One region of the Citrobacter sp. Cm046 genome, then DNA from elsewhere that is predicted to be linked to it. Evidence: riboswitches for the same ligand, from Rfam matches in the RefSeq annotation. Region 1 holds a riboswitch; the other holds the start of a gene.
The links. A riboswitch is a leader RNA that binds a small molecule or an ion and turns the genes downstream of it on or off. The one in region 1 is predicted to bind cobalamin.
Positions count from the first base shown of each region.

Region 1 (8,069 bases):
TTCGCATCAGGCGCTTCATGTTCTAATAACCAAGCCGTTCGACGCGCAATCGCTGCTCCTGAATCCACCAGTCGCGTCCCTTCAGGAAGAACCTGCAAAAGTTCTTCCTGTAATAGAGGGAAATGCGTACATCCCAGGACCACCGTATCCGGTGGCTCTGGCATCCGTAGCCACGGCCGCAGAATACGACGCAGTTCCTCCAGGGAAACAGGTTCACCGTGGAGCTTCGCTTCAGCCAGCTCCACCAGCTCAGCGGATCCCAGCATTGCAATCTGGCATTCGTTAGCAAACCGCTCAATCAGTTCGTGCGTATAAGAGCGCTTTACTGTCGCACGCGTAGCCAGTAACCCGACGATGCCATTAGCCGTGAGTCGCGCCGCCGGTTTAATAGCAGGTACAACACCAACTACCGGGAAGGCGAACTTTTCGCGTAAGGCGGGGAGTGACACCGTACTTGCGGTATTACACGCGATGACAGCAAGTGAAAGGGGGTAGCGCAGCTGAACCGCAGTAACTATCTCAACGACACGCTCGACAATAAACTCCTCGCTCTTCTCTCCATAAGGAAAGGCAACGTTATCGAAAGCGTATATATAGTGGAGATCCGGCAAGAGATTCCGGATCTCATTGTAGACCGACAACCCACCGACGCCGGAATCAAACACCAGCACGGTGGGACGTGGATCAGAAGGTGTAGCTGCCAGACAAGGTGTATTCCCGTCCTGCAGTTTCGTAGCCATAAACTGTCTCGTAATCTTTATCGAACAGGTTGGCAATTTTACCACGAACTGTCAGTTGTGAGGTGATTGGATATGATACTGCCAGATCCCACAAACTAACCCCTCCCATTTTTACCGGCTGGTAGGTAACGTAGTCCGTGTCATAACGCGTTCCCAGATAGTGATACGTCAGGCCCCAGTCAAAATCATAAACCTGCCAGTCGAGCTGATACTTCACCTGCTGTTTGGAACGACGTGCCAGCGGCTTGTCCGTAATCACATTGCGCGAATCGACATAATCATAGCTCAGCGTGTGCACCAGCGGACCGGTATCGAAATTCGCCGTCGCTTCAACGCCTTTAATACGGACTTTGCCTTCGTTAAAGTATTTCTCGGTATGCGGGTCGTAATCGATCATGTCATCGATATCATTACGATACCCTGACACGCGCCAGTTCACGCCCGCCGTTAGGCCTTCAAATGCCCCTTCCCACTGCTTGCTCTCTTCGGGATCCAGGTTCGAATTGCCATAATAGCCATGCAGTTGCCCGAGATTAGGCGCTTTGTAGGATGTGCCGTAAGACGCAATAAAGCGATAACCGTCAATAAACGCCCATCCGGCGCTGGTTTGCCATGTTCCATGACGACCAAATTCGGAGTTGTCGTCGCTACGCGCCGCACCTTCAAGGGTGAAATCGCCAAGCTGTTGCAATCCGGTCAGATAGAGGCCCGTGTTACGCTGATCGTAACCGTCCGTGACATACCCGGTGCCAGGCTCTGTAGTTTGCTTTTGCCAGTCAACGCCTGCGCCAACGTTACCGTGGCCCACTACCATACTGTTTGACCACTGAACATTATATTGCTTCATCTCATCCAGGGTTGCTGAGGAGTCGTAGCGGCCATAATCAGGATCATAGTTGTAGTCTTTGCTATGGCTGTAGCTGGAAATCAGCTGCGACTGGATTTGCTCGCCATTAAAGCGCAGCCCTGCATCCCAACTCTGGCTGTAGAGCTTACGGGTATCGAGAAGCGCCGAGCCGGGGGAATAGTAGGAGTCATAATTGGTGCGGTTATCATAGCCATAGCCACGAACAAACCCGCTCCATGTGTCGGAGAAGTTGTGTTCCAGTGCGCCATACAATGTCTTACTTAAGAAACCATCTTTGTCGGGCTGCGCCTGAGAACCGGTGCTGCCGTAGGCGACAACATCAAAACCTTTGGTATAGGCATAATCCCCCATCAGCGTAACGCGCGTATTCTCGCCTAACTGTTGTTGGGTTGAGACATCGTAATTCTGATAACCATTACTGCCCATACCAGCGGTCAATTCCGTTCCCGGCTTTTCTCGCGTGGTAATAATATTCACCACACCGCCAATCGCATCAGAACCATAAACAGCGGAACGCGGCCCGCGAATGTATTCTATACGTTGCACCAGTGATACCGGGAACTGGCTGAGATCGGCTGAGCCGCTCACCCCCGCTAAGTTCAAGCGCACGCCGTCAATCAGCACCAGCACATGGCTGGCGTTGGTCCCACGAATAAAAATAGACGAGTTCTGTCCCATACCGCCGCTTTGCGCGATATCGACACCCGGCAGTCGACGCAGAACGTCATTCACAGAGGTGGATTGCCAGCGATCGATATCCTGGCGCGTAACAACAGTAATGGGGGCAAGAACGGCACTAAGGGGCTGCTGAAAACGGTTCGCAGTGACGACGAGTGTATCCGGGCTAGCGTCCTGCGCCCAACCAGAAGATGCCGCGACGGAGAGTGCCGTCAACAGCAACGATTTTTTAATCATTGTAAAGCATCCACAATATAAGAAGGATGCCGCAGGCCCCACCGATAGTACGCGATGGTGAAAACCAGATGCGACGTTAGCCGGCAGGTCTTCGGGCTTGGAAGGTTATTCAGGATATAGAATAAAAAGAAATGAAGACTTCCCACCCGCAGGCAGTGTCTGCTTACGCTCTCATCTCACCTTTCTTTACCGCTGCGCGTCAGCTCCAGATTCACACTGGATTCCCTATTAACTCACAGGACCGGAACGCGGATGCTACAGTCTGTTACAACCTTGTGTCCAGACCGTATATCACAATATCGGAAATCATCAATAACTGGACATCTACTGAGCAATCCCTACAATCCCCGCGTACTTTTATTTTTCAGGATACATCATGACCCCCGAACACCTTCCGACAGAACAGTATGACGCGCAGTTAGCTGAAAAAGTGGTGCGTTTGCAGAGCTTAATGACACCATTCTCTGATCAAGCTCCGGAAGTGTTTCGCTCACCGGTCAGTCATTACCGCATGCGCGCTGAATTCCGCCTGTGGCATGACGGTGATGATCTGTATCACATCATGTTCGATCAACAGACCAAAAGCCGTATTCGCGTCGACAGCTTTCCGGCGGCCAGCGAACTCATCAACACGCTGATGACGGCAATGATTGAAGGTGTTCGCAACAACCGTATCCTGCGTCACAAACTCTTCCAAATTGATTACCTCACCACTATGAGCAATCAGGCGGTGATATCTATGCTGTATCACAAAAAGCTGGATGACGAATGGCGCCAGGAAGCCAAGGTATTGCGTGACGCGTTGCGTGCACAGAATCTGAACGTGCATCTGATTGGTCGGGCAACCAAAACCAAAATCGAGCTCGATCAGGATTATATCGACGAGCGTTTGCCGGTTGCGGGGAAGGAGATTATCTACCGCCAGGTTGAGAACAGCTTTACACAACCCAACGCCGCCACGAATATTCAGATGCTGGAATGGGCGATTGATATCACCAAAAATTCAAAAGGCGATCTGCTCGAACTTTACTGCGGCAACGGTAACTTCTCACTAGCCCTGGCACAAAATTTCAACCGCGTACTGGCAACCGAAATCGCCAAGCCATCTGTTGCAGCCGCACAGTACAACATTGCGGCCAACCACATAGATAACGTACAAATTATTCGTATGGCAGCTGAAGAGTTTACTCAGGCGATGAACGGTGTACGTGAATTCAACCGTTTGCAGGGAATCGATCTGAAGAGCTACCAGTGTGAAACCATTTTCGTGGACCCACCGCGTAGCGGTCTGGACAGCGAAACGGAGAAGATGGTGCAGGCGTATCCGCGAATTCTGTACATCTCTTGCAACCCGGAAACACTGTGTAAGAACCTGGAAACATTAAGCCAGACGCACAATGTTTCACGTCTGGCTCTGTTCGATCAGTTTCCGTATACGCACCATATGGAGTGTGGTGTATTGCTGACAGCAAAGTAGTTTGCAGTCCTGTAGGCCCGATATGCACAGCACCATTGGGCCTACAGAGCGGAGAAATTATTCAGAGATCTCCTGCTTACGGTTACGCACTTTGAAGCCGATCCAGAACACCAGAATTACCGACAGTACCGCCGGGAAGAAGTTAGAGCCGATATCCGGATATTCAGCTCGCACTACGGTACTGTACAGCAGGACGCCGAGAATGAAACAGGCAGCAGCCAGACCCGGCAATCCCACAGGCATGGTGCGATTTTGGTAACGTTGATGCAGGCAGTAAACCGTCAGCACCAGCGAAATAATCGGGAATACAGAGAATGGCACAATGGAGCTAAACAGCGCCGCGAATGTGCCATTGATCGATAAGCCAGCAACCAGCGCCAGCAGCAGAGTACCTTTATCTTGACCTGACTGTTTCATTGCTCGTCCTTCTCGTTACTCGGAGTGATGCGTCATCTTCTCTTGTTCACGGCGGTACCAATAAAATGCGCCTTTCGCGATCATGCGCAGCTGCAATACCAACCGCTCTTCCAACTGCCGGCGCTGTTCTGCGCCAACATCCAGTGCCTCTGCCCCCGCACTGAAAACAATCGTCACCATGGCTTCAGCTTGCGCTTCAGTAAACGCACGAGGCATATGGTTTTCGAGTTCCAGATAGTCCGCAAGTTCCGCAATGAAATGCTGAATTTCACGCGCTACCGCTGCACGAAACGCTGCGGAGGTACCAGAGCGCTCGCGCAATAATAAACGGAAGGCGTTGGGATTGTTGCCAATGAATTCCATAAATGTTGAGACCGAGGTACGGATCACACTACCGCCCTTGGCGATACGCTGACGCGCCTGGCGCATTAGCTGGCGCAGCATCAGACCACTCTCGTCTACCATCGTCAGGCCGAGTTCATCCACATCGCGAAAATGGCGATAAAAGGAAGTTGGGGCAATGCCCGCTTCACGAGCGACTTCTCGTAAACTGAGGCTGGCAAAACTACGTTCTGCGCTCAGTTGACTAAATGCAGCTTCTACCAGCGAACGCCGGGTTTTTTCTTTTTGTTGCGCTCTAACGCCCATCACGATGTCTGAATCCTTCCATATACCTTGCTGGCACTATACCAGAGATTAGGTTGTTGGCATGGCTTTGTGAATGTTTGTTTACGCGCAGTTTGTGCTTCGACTTCGCAAAAAAGCACAACGATAATTGGGTTATCCCGACAACGATGTTACTATTCTGTTGCTTTTATGTATAAGAACAGGTAAGCCTGACCATGTCACATTCCTACGATTACGATGCAATAGTAATAGGTTCCGGTCCCGGCGGCGAAGGCGCTGCAATGGGTCTGGTTAAGCAAGGAGCTCGCGTCGCGGTTATTGAGCGCTATCATAATGTCGGCGGCGGTTGTACCCACTGGGGCACTATCCCGTCTAAAGCGCTCCGCCACGCAGTCAGCCGTATCATTGAATTCAATCAGAACCCCCTTTACAGCGACCATTCCCGACTCCTCCGCTCCTCCTTTGCCGATATTCTCAATCACGCTGATAACGTGATTAACCAGCAAACGCGCATGCGGCAAGGGTTTTACGAGCGTAACCACTGCGAAATTCTGCAGGGGAATGCCCGCTTTGTTGATGAACACACCATTGCTCTGGAATGCCACGACGGCACAGTGGAAACGCTAACGGCAGATAAATTTGTTATCGCCTGTGGCTCACGCCCTTACCACCCTGTTGATGTCGACTTCTCCCACCCGCGCGTTTACGACAGCGATTCTATCCTCAGCCTGCACCATGAACCTCGCCATGTGCTGATTTATGGCGCTGGCGTGATTGGCTGTGAATATGCGTCGATTTTCCGCGGAATGGACGTCAAAGTTGATTTAATCAACACCCGCGACCGTCTGCTGGCATTCCTCGACCAGGAGATGTCCGATTCGCTCTCTTATCACTTCTGGAACAGTGGTGTTGTTATTCGCCACAACGAAGAATACGAGAAGATTGAAGGCTGTGATGATGGCGTCATCATGCACCTGAAATCCGGCAAAAAGCTGAAAGCCGACTGCCTGCTGTACGCGAATGGTCGCACCGGGAATACAGATTCACTGGCGCTGGAAAACATTGGCCTGAAAACAGACAGCCGCGGGCAGCTCAAAGTGAATAGCATGTACCAGACAGCGCTGCCGCATGTGTATGCCGTGGGAGATGTTATCGGCTATCCGAGCCTTGCATCTGCAGCCTACGATCAGGGCCGCATTGCCGCCCAGGCGCTGGTGAAAGGTGAAGCTAACGCACATTTGATCGAAGACATTCCGACTGGCATTTACACCATTCCGGAAATCAGCTCTGTCGGGAAAACCGAACAGCAGTTAACAGCAATGAAAGTCCCTTACGAGGTTGGTCGTGCTCAGTTTAAACATCTGGCTCGCGCCCAAATCGTCGGGATGAGTGTAGGAACGCTGAAGATCCTGTTCCATCGTGAAACCAAAGAGATTTTAGGGATCCACTGCTTTGGAGAACGCGCTGCCGAAATTATTCATATCGGTCAGGCGATAATGGAGCAAAAAGGTGGTGGTAACACCATTGAGTACTTCGTTAACACCACCTTTAACTACCCGACCATGGCGGAAGCCTATCGGGTAGCGGCGCTAAATGGCCTAAACCGCCTGTTTTAACGCACTGTCGAAATGGCCATCCATTGCTCCACGGATGGCCTCTGCCAGCTGTTCATAACGGCTGCGCAGCGGCGAGCCAGGACGATACACCAGGCCAATCGTACGGCGTGGTTCAGGCTTAATGCACGGCAAATAGACAACACCATCACGTTTACGCTCCGGTGGAACCGCCAGCGCGGGCAGTAAGGTAATACCGCTGCCTGCCGCCACCATGTTACGCAGCGTTTCCAGGCTGGTAGCCCGGAAATGGGTATCTTCATCTGCACCCGCTTCAAAGCAGAAACCCATCGCCTGGTCACGCAGACAGTGGCCATCTTCCAGCATCAGCAGTTTTTCACCCGCCAAATCGGACATCGGAACGCACTCGCGATTTGCCCATGAATGTTCTTCATAGATCGCCAGCAACATCGGCTCATCAAATAGCGGAACTTCGATGAATGCCTCACTCTCTTTCACCAGCGCCAGAATTACGCAGTCAAGCTTACCGCTATCCAGTTGCGCCAGCAGCTGATGCGTCTGCGCTTCATGCAGGTACATTTCCAGTTTCGGGAAGGTCTGGTGCAACATAGGGATAATATGCGGCAGCAGATAAGGTCCCACCGTTGGGATCAAACCAATATGCAGAGGACCAGACATTGTCTCGCCTTGTTGGCTTGCCATCTCCTTGAGCACTTTGACCTCACGCAGCACAGTGCGCGCCTGATCCACCAGCAGTAAACCTGCCTGAGTGAACAGCACTTTACGACTCGTACGCTCCAGCAGCATAACGCCAAGCTCATCTTCCAGCTTACGGATTTGCCCGCTAAGCGTTGGCTGGCTGACGTGGCAGGAGTCCGCCGCTCGTCGGAAGTGACGATGTTCGGCTAGCGCTACCAGGTATTCAAGATCACGAATATTCATTATTCATCCTCCATTGCCACGATAGTTCATGGCGATAGGTAGCATAGCAACGAACGATTATCCCTATCAAGTTTTCTGTTTAATAATGCACCACAGAAACGGAGCGGTACCCTTTAACCCTTGAAGTCACTGCCCGTTCAGAGAGTCTCTCTCATACTCGAAATAACTAAAGCCAACGTGAACGTTTGCGGACCTCTGGTCCGCTTTTTTTATTCTGACCCTTTACTGGAATAAGGTGCCGAATGTTACTCAATGCGGTCTTTCACAATGAAGAAATAGCACAGCGCGCCAGTGAAGGTCACACAAGCGGCAATGACTAACGCCAAGTTAAAGGAGTGCGTGGTATCCACTACCCAACCGGTAACGATAGGAGCGAAAGAAGCAAACACAAAGCTGCCAAAGTTTTGAATAGCGGCAACAGAAGCCACTTTAGTTTCCGACACCATCACCTGCACCAGTCCCCATGCCGAGGTTCCCGCAAAATGTACGCAAAACAACGCCATCGAAAT
Region 1 covers NZ_JAOWGP010000041.1:127,058-135,126, reverse strand. Annotated here, with positions in the region: gene murI (glutamate racemase) at 1-740, opposite strand, end outside; gene btuB (TonB-dependent vitamin B12 receptor BtuB) at 685-2,523, opposite strand; cobalamin riboswitch at 2,589-2,784, opposite strand; gene trmA (tRNA (uridine(54)-C5)-methyltransferase TrmA) at 2,900-4,000, shown strand; gene OGX98_RS14045 (YijD family membrane protein) at 4,058-4,417, opposite strand; gene fabR (HTH-type transcriptional repressor FabR) at 4,433-5,068, opposite strand; gene sthA (Si-specific NAD(P)(+) transhydrogenase) at 5,260-6,660, shown strand; gene oxyR (DNA-binding transcriptional regulator OxyR) at 6,643-7,560, opposite strand; gene OGX98_RS14025 (MFS transporter) at 7,806-8,069, opposite strand, start outside.

Region 2 (8,069 bases), on a different contig from region 1:
AAAGGTAAGCATTACACCGCTGACGACGCCGAAGAGATGATCGGTAAATTGACCGGAATGCCAATTCCTTTAAACAGTCTGCGTCAGTGGATCCTCGGTCTGCCTGGCGAGGCTACTGATTACAAACTCGATGAGAAATACCGTCTGAGTGAAGTGAACTACAGTCAGGACGGTAAGAACTGGAAAGTGGTCTATAGCAGCTATGACAGTAAAACGCAGCCCGCTATGCCCGCTAATATGGAACTGTCGGACGGCGCTCAACGCATTAAGTTGAAAATGGATAACTGGATTGTGAAATGATGACCCACTGGCCCTCCCCGGCAAAGCTGAATCTGTTTTTGTACATTACTGGACAACGTGCAGATGGTTACCACACGCTACAGACGCTGTTCCAGTTTCTCGATTATGGTGACGACATCACTATTGATGTGCGTAGCGACGGTGAAATTCACCTGCTAACCGCAGTTGAAGGCGTGGAGCATGAAGATAACCTAATCGTTCGCGCAGCACGTTTACTGATGAAAACCGCCGCTGGGAGTGGGCGCCTGCCCACAGGAAGCGGCGCTGACATCAGTATTAAGAAACGTCTGCCGATGGGCGGCGGTCTTGGAGGTGGCTCATCGAATGCCGCTACCGTGCTGGTTGCGCTAAATCATCTTTGGGGTTGTGGGCTGTCACAAGATGAGCTGGCGGCGATTGGATTAATGTTAGGCGCCGACGTACCGGTATTCGTGCGCGGACAAGCCGCTTTCGCCGAAGGTGTAGGCGAAGTCCTTACACCGGTTAATCCCCCCGAAAAATGGTATCTGGTCGCCCATCCTGGCGTCAGCATTCCAACACCGGTTATTTTTAAAGATCCGCAACTGCCACGCAACACGCCAAAAAGGTCAATAGAAACGTTACTAAAATGTGAATTCAGCAATGATTGCGAGGTTATCGCAAGAAAACGTTTTCGCGAGGTTGATGCAGCGCTTTCCTGGCTGTTAGAATACGCGCCGTCGCGCCTGACTGGTACAGGGGCTTGTGTCTTTGCTGAATTTGACACAGAGTCCCGTGCTCGCCAGGTGCTTGAGCAAGCCCCGGAATGGCTCCAAGGCTTTGTGGCGAAAGGTGTCAACCTCTCCCCATTGCACAGAGCGTTACTTTAAATCATTCGGGTTTCAGGAAAATGGTAAGATGGCGAATCCCCGGAAGCATACAAAATGTGACGGTGTGAATCATTGATGCCAGGAGACATGAAACGTGAATGACGATGAGTAAGCCGGGCAAGCTGAGTTGCGGTGACAACGTCACCCTGTTCCAGACGTTGCATCGCGCTCTTTAATACACCGCCTGGAGAGGATACTGCCTGGCCCGCACAGTTTTCGGCAGATTCTTTCCACCAATGGACGCATGCCTGAGGTTCTTCTCGTGCCTGATATGAAGCTTTTTGCTGGTAACGCCACCCCGGAACTAGCACAACGTATTGCCAACCGCCTGTACACTTCACTCGGCGACGCCGCTGTAGGTCGCTTTAGCGACGGCGAAGTCAGCGTACAAATTAATGAAAATGTACGCGGTGGTGATATTTTCATCATCCAGTCCACTTGTGCCCCTACTAACGACAACCTGATGGAATTGGTCGTTATGGTCGATGCTCTGCGCCGTGCTTCCGCAGGCCGTATCACCGCCGTTATTCCTTACTTCGGCTATGCACGTCAGGATCGTCGCGTACGTTCCGCTCGTGTACCGATTACCGCAAAAGTCGTCGCGGACTTCCTGTCCAGCGTTGGCGTTGACCGCGTCCTCACCGTTGACCTGCATGCTGAACAGATCCAGGGCTTCTTTGATGTACCGGTTGATAACGTATTCGGTAGCCCAATTCTGTTAGAAGACATGCTGCAGCTGAATCTGGACAACCCAATTGTGGTTTCTCCGGACATCGGTGGCGTCGTGCGTGCCCGTGCTATCGCTAAGCTGCTGAACGATACCGATATGGCTATCATCGATAAACGTCGCCCACGTGCGAACGTTTCTCAGGTGATGCACATCATTGGTGACGTAGCAGGTCGTGACTGCGTGCTGGTTGATGATATGATCGATACCGGCGGTACGCTGTGCAAAGCAGCAGAAGCGCTGAAAGAACGTGGTGCAAAACGCGTATTCGCTTACGCTACCCACCCGATCTTCTCAGGCAATGCGGCAAACAACCTGCGCAACTCTGTGATTGATGAAGTCGTTGTCTGTGACACCATTCCACTGACTGATGAAATCAAAGCACTGCCGAACGTGCGTACGTTGACCCTGTCGGGTATGCTGGCCGAAGCGATTCGTCGTATCAGCAACGAAGAATCCATCTCTGCTATGTTCGAGCATTAATCGAGCCCGGCTCAAAAACCCGCTGCGGCGGGTTTTTTTATCTGCAACATTTATTTGTATGACTTATGCCTCCTTCACCTGCCATTTAGTTGACAGATGATGCGCTCATGGATGAAACATTATTGTGAACAGATTATTTTCCTCACATGTGATGCCTTTCCGCGCTCTCATCGACGCTTGCTGGAAAGAAAAATATACCGTCTCACGCTTTACCCGTGATTTGATCGCCGGGATAACCGTTGGGATCATTGCTATCCCGCTGGCGATGGCACTGGCAATTGGCAGCGGCGTTGCGCCACAGTACGGCTTGTATACCTCAGCCGTTGCTGGGATTGTTATTGCCCTCACCGGGGGGTCACGCTTTAGCGTTTCTGGTCCGACCGCCGCCTTCGTGGTGATCCTGTATCCGGTATCGCAGCAGTTCGGATTGGCAGGCCTGTTGGTTGCCACGCTCATGTCCGGGATATTTCTGATCCTTTTCGGCCTCGCCCGCTTTGGTCGCCTGATTGAATATATCCCCGTGTCTGTCACCTTAGGTTTTACGTCCGGTATTGGTATCACCATCGGTACCATGCAGATTAAAGACTTTCTTGGTCTGCAAATGGCTCATGTACCGGAGCACTACCTGCAAAAGGTAGGTGCACTGTTTATGGCATTACCGACCATCAACCTCGGCGATGCCGCTATTGGTGTGGTCACGCTTGGGATCCTGATTTTCTGGCCTCGTCTGGGGATCCGTCTGCCAGGCCATCTTCCTGCACTGCTGGCCGGTTGTGCGGTGATGGGCATTGTTAACCTGATGGGCGGCCATGTGGCGACCATCGGTTCTCAGTTCCACTATATTCTGGCTGACGGTTCCCAGGGTAACGGTATCCCACAACTGTTGCCGCAACTGGTATTGCCGTGGAACCTGCCAGATTCAGACTTCACGCTAAGCTGGAGTTCATTACAGGCACTGTTACCCGCGGCTTTCTCTATGGCGATGCTGGGGGCAATTGAATCCCTGTTGTGCGCCGTGGTGCTCGACGGTATGACCGGAACCAAACACAAAGCCAACAGTGAACTGATTGGTCAGGGTCTGGGGAATATTGTCGCACCGTTCTTTGGCGGCATAACGGCTACCGCTGCTATTGCCCGCTCTGCGGCTAACGTCCGTGCCGGGGCAACCTCACCAGTTTCCGCAGTCATCCACGCAATTCTTGTGATCCTCGCTCTGCTGGTGTTAGCGCCGTTGCTCTCCTGGTTACCCCTCTCGGCAATGGCTGCACTGCTGTTGATGGTGGCGTGGAACATGAGCGAAGCCCATAAAGTGGTGGATCTGCTGCGCCACGCACCGAAAGACGACATCATCGTCATGCTGATGTGTATGTCGCTGACAGTTCTGTTCGATATGGTGGTCGCCATCAGCGTCGGTATCGTTCTTGCCTCCCTGTTGTTTATGCGCCGTATTGCCCGCATGACACGTCTGGCACCAGTGAACGTAGTTGTACCGGATGATGTGCTGGTACTGCGCGTGATTGGCCCACTGTTCTTTGCCGCAGCTGAGGGACTATTTACCGATCTCGAGTCTCGTATTGAAGGCAAACGCATTGTGGTGCTGAAATGGGACGCTGTACCGGTACTGGATGCTGGTGGCCTTGACGCCTTCCAGCGTTTTGTAAAACGTCTTCCGGAAGGCTGTGAATTACGCATCAGCAATCTGGAATTCCAGCCGCTGCGCACGATGGCGCGCGCGGGCATCCAACCGATCCCGGGCCGTCTGGCATTCTTCCCGAACCGCGACGCAGCGTTGGCGGATATTTAATGTTCATCTGTTACCGGCATGCTCTTGCCTGCCGGTAACACTTCTCTTCTGTAAACACGTCTGAGTTGTTATCATCATCTCTCCTGCTCTCTGACGATACCTGTAGCCATGAAATCTGACTCTACATTTGTCTATCGCGAAATCACCGAGACTGATATTCCAGCCGTGCAATCGTTTATTATCCGGCATCTGAATCTCTATTTTAATGCCAACAGGCCACTCCCCGACTCAAGTCAGGATGTGTTAGCGTTACGTTCACAATACATTCACCAGCCACGAAATCTGTTGATCGGCGTATGGGATGAACAACAACAGCTTATCGCCACGCTGGCGGTATGCCAGTACGATGACAGAATATCGACATTACGTGGGCGTTATAATTTATCTACAACCGCTGAGATTTGTCGTTGTTACGTTGAACAAAATTATCGTCGCCAGGGAATAGGCGGTCAGTTAGTTTCATTGGCAGAACAATTTTGCCTGCGTCAACAATATAAAACACTCTACCTGCACACCCATCATTTTTTACCTGGCGGTTATCCGTTTTGGCTACGCCATCATTTCACCGAGTTTTTAGATGAAGGTGGAGAACAACAAATTGTGCATATGGAGAAATATGCTATCGGAATGTGACATTGTGCAAATAATTAAATAATTGTGCATCCGCACTATTAATTCCGGTCATTTTTATCGCAGCAAAATTAATTGATCAGAATCAAATAATTCTCATTTAATTTATCTGATATTCACCATCAACATAGAACACACTAAAAAATATTCTCATAACACTATGTTTTTAAAGGAATTAACAATAGCAAAACAAATACCCCTACTTATTCAAGCGGTTGACGCGATAATTGGATGCCGATACATTCGCCGATGACAGTATTTCAGAATGTACTTATTATTTTGAAACGGAATATGGTGCGGATTATTTCAATCTTATGCCATAGCTGCCCCCGCAACTGTAAGCGGATACAGAATATCTTCGTATGGTAATAAATCACCATAGGTCACTGTAAAGATTTATTTATGGGAAGGCCAATATTCTGATTGCCGCGAGCCAGGAGACCTACTGTCAAGGTTGTATACATTGAGTGGACGGGATGGTCCATGGGGTGATTTATTTGACGAACTAATGATCGTGATTCCTGACCTGGTAGACGAGAATATACTTTTTTTTCATATTATCTTGTCTGTACATCATGATTCGATGTCATCTATCGTCATGCGCCTGTCCCGAAATTATATACCAGACGATCAGATTCTGGCATGAAAGGGACAATTATAATGCACGTTGACATTACCTCTTCTTATTCCAAACTTTCACTTCTGGCCTTGACTGGCGCAGCACTTTTCCTGGCCAGTAATATGGCTTCTGCGGCCAAAACAGAATATCCACTGACTATCAAAAACTGTGGCCGGGATATTACTTTTAATAAAGCTCCCCAGCGAGTTACCACCGTAGGGCAAAATAGTACTGAAATACTCTATTCTCTGGGTCTGGCCGATCGCGTTGTCGGAACGTCACTCTGGTTCGGTCCCGTCCCGGAACAGTACAAGGCGGTGAATGATAAAATTGCGGTCATTGCACAGAACATCCCGAGCTTTGAAGGGATTATTGCTAAAAAGCCAGATTTAGTAGCCAGCCAGTTTGAATGGCAAATTGGCCCTGCCGGTACGGTCGCGTCCTACGAGCAATTCAGCGAATTGAAAGTTCCGGTTTATACCGCTCCCGCCGATTGTGCCAAAGATAACGAAGACGGTGGAGATGGTGTACGTAAGGGGATGTTTGATATTGCCATGGTTTACCAGGAAGTCGCAGATCTGGCAAAAATTTTCGATGTTCAGGACAAAGGTGATGAACTGATTGCCAGCCTCAAAGCACGTGAGGCTGCGGCAAAATCCAAAATTACCGGTATGGACAACAACGTTTCCGCCGTCTTTTGGTTCTCCAGCGCCGATCTGCAACTTGACCCGTATGTCGCAGGAAAATTTGGCCCCGCCGCGTGGATCGCCCAATCACTTGGGGTGAAAAACGTCATTGATTCCGCCGAAGAGTGGCCAACTGTAGGCTGGGAGACCATCGCCAAAGCGGATCCATCGGTTATCGTTCTGGGCGAAATGGGACGTCGCCGTTTCCCGGCTGATGACTGGAAAGTCAAAATGGAATACCTCAAGTCTGATCCTGTCACCAGCCTGATCCCGGCGGTTAAAGAAAACCACCTGCCAGTGATCGACGTGCAAACCATGAATGCCGGGATAAGAACTATCGATGGTCTTGAGAAACTCGCTGATGCGCTGGTGCAGTACGGCCTGGCACATCCAAAAGCCACTCATTAATCCTCGTCGAGCGTTATGCCTTTTGCAGGCATAACGCCCTTTTGTACTCAGGGCAGCCGTAAAATAATGAGTGAATTACGCAGGACGCGCCAGGCCATTCGTCAATTAACAAACCGGGCAGTGCTACACAGCCTGTGGGTCAGTGTGGTGATGTGTGGCGTTCTTCTGGCAGGGATCTCCATCGGTGAAACATTTATTCCGTGGCAGCACGTTATCCATACGCTGGCAAACCGACTGTTTGACACCCAGTATATGGTGGACGCGTTGGATGCCGGGATTATCTGGAACTACCGTCTGACTCGCGCGCTGGTTTCCGCCTGTTGCGGCGCATGTCTGGCGGTTTCCGGGGTAGTGTTACAGTCACTGCTACGTAATGCGCTGGCCGAACCCTATCTGCTGGGGATTTCCGCCGGAGCGTCAACCGGAGCCGTGCTCATTGCATTAACCGGACTGGGTGCAGGGATCGTCAGCATGTCTCTCGGCGCCTTTATCGGCGCCTTGACGGCGTTTTTGTTTGTCGCACTGCTGGCGATGGCTGCGCGGGGAAAACACGGTTCCGCCACCACGCAAATCATTCTCGCCGGGATTGCCAGCTCACAGTTGTTCAATGCCATCACTTCACTGATTATCACCCGCTCAGCCAATGCCGAGCAGGCTCGCGGCATTATGTTCTGGCTACTGGGCAACCTTAGCGGCGTTCGCTGGCCAGATGTGGTTCTGGCTATCCCAACTGCGCTGGTCGGCATAATTATCTGCTTTTGCTACGCCCGCCATCTTGATGCATTTTCCTTTGGCGCTGAATCGGCCGCATCGCTGGGTATTCCGGTTAAACGCACCCGCGTCGTACTGATTACCGCAGTGACGGGAATGACGGCCATTATGGTATCGATTGTAGGCGCTATTGGTTTTGTCGGGCTGGTCATTCCTCATGCCGCCCGTTTACTGGTGGGAAACCAGCATCACCGCTTATTGCCCGTAAGCGCCTTTATTGGCGCTATTTTTCTCATCGTGGCGGATGTCATCTCCCGAACCCTGCTTCCAGGGCAAGTGTTGCCAATCGGCGTGATCACCGCCCTGGTCGGCGCTCCCGCATTTTCACTCATATTGATACGAGGGAATCCGAGCAAATGACCGTTAACCCATGCTTTACATCACCTCTACGCAGAGCGAATGCGGCTAATCATGTGGTTTGCGCGCAAAATCTGCACTGGGAAGTGAAAGGCAAGGCAATTGTAAATGATGTCTCTTTTCAGGTTTCTCCCGGGGAGTTTGTTGGGATTATCGGCCCCAATGGTTCCGGGAAAACATCACTGATTTCGCTTCTGGCCGGTTTACTGAAACCCTCCGCAGGCAAGGTTTTGCTGAACAACAAAGACGTTCACCGCTATTCGCGGCGCCATTTGGCGCAAAAAGTGGCTCTTGTTGAACAACAGGCAGAAACCAGCGAGCGTCTTACCGCCATTCAGGCCGTTTCTCTTGGCCGCACACCATTTCTAAGCCTGTTGTCGCCATGGTCGCGTTCTGACGATGAGATTGTGCAAGCGATGCTGGAAAAAGTCTCCAT
Region 2 covers NZ_JAOWGP010000044.1:235,678-243,746, reverse strand. Annotated here, with positions in the region: gene lolB (lipoprotein insertase outer membrane protein LolB) at 1-300, shown strand, start outside; gene ispE (4-(cytidine 5'-diphospho)-2-C-methyl-D-erythritol kinase) at 297-1,148, shown strand; gene prs (ribose-phosphate diphosphokinase) at 1,411-2,358, shown strand; gene dauA (C4-dicarboxylic acid transporter DauA) at 2,483-4,162, shown strand; gene OGX98_RS19075 (GNAT family N-acetyltransferase) at 4,271-4,795, shown strand; cobalamin riboswitch at 5,029-5,256, shown strand; gene OGX98_RS19070 (ABC transporter substrate-binding protein) at 5,453-6,505, shown strand; gene OGX98_RS19065 (FecCD family ABC transporter permease) at 6,572-7,636, shown strand; gene OGX98_RS19060 (ABC transporter ATP-binding protein) at 7,633-8,069, shown strand, end outside.
Region 2: another riboswitch for cobalamin. It lies ahead of OGX98_RS19070 (ABC transporter substrate-binding protein); the one in region 1 lies ahead of btuB (TonB-dependent vitamin B12 receptor BtuB).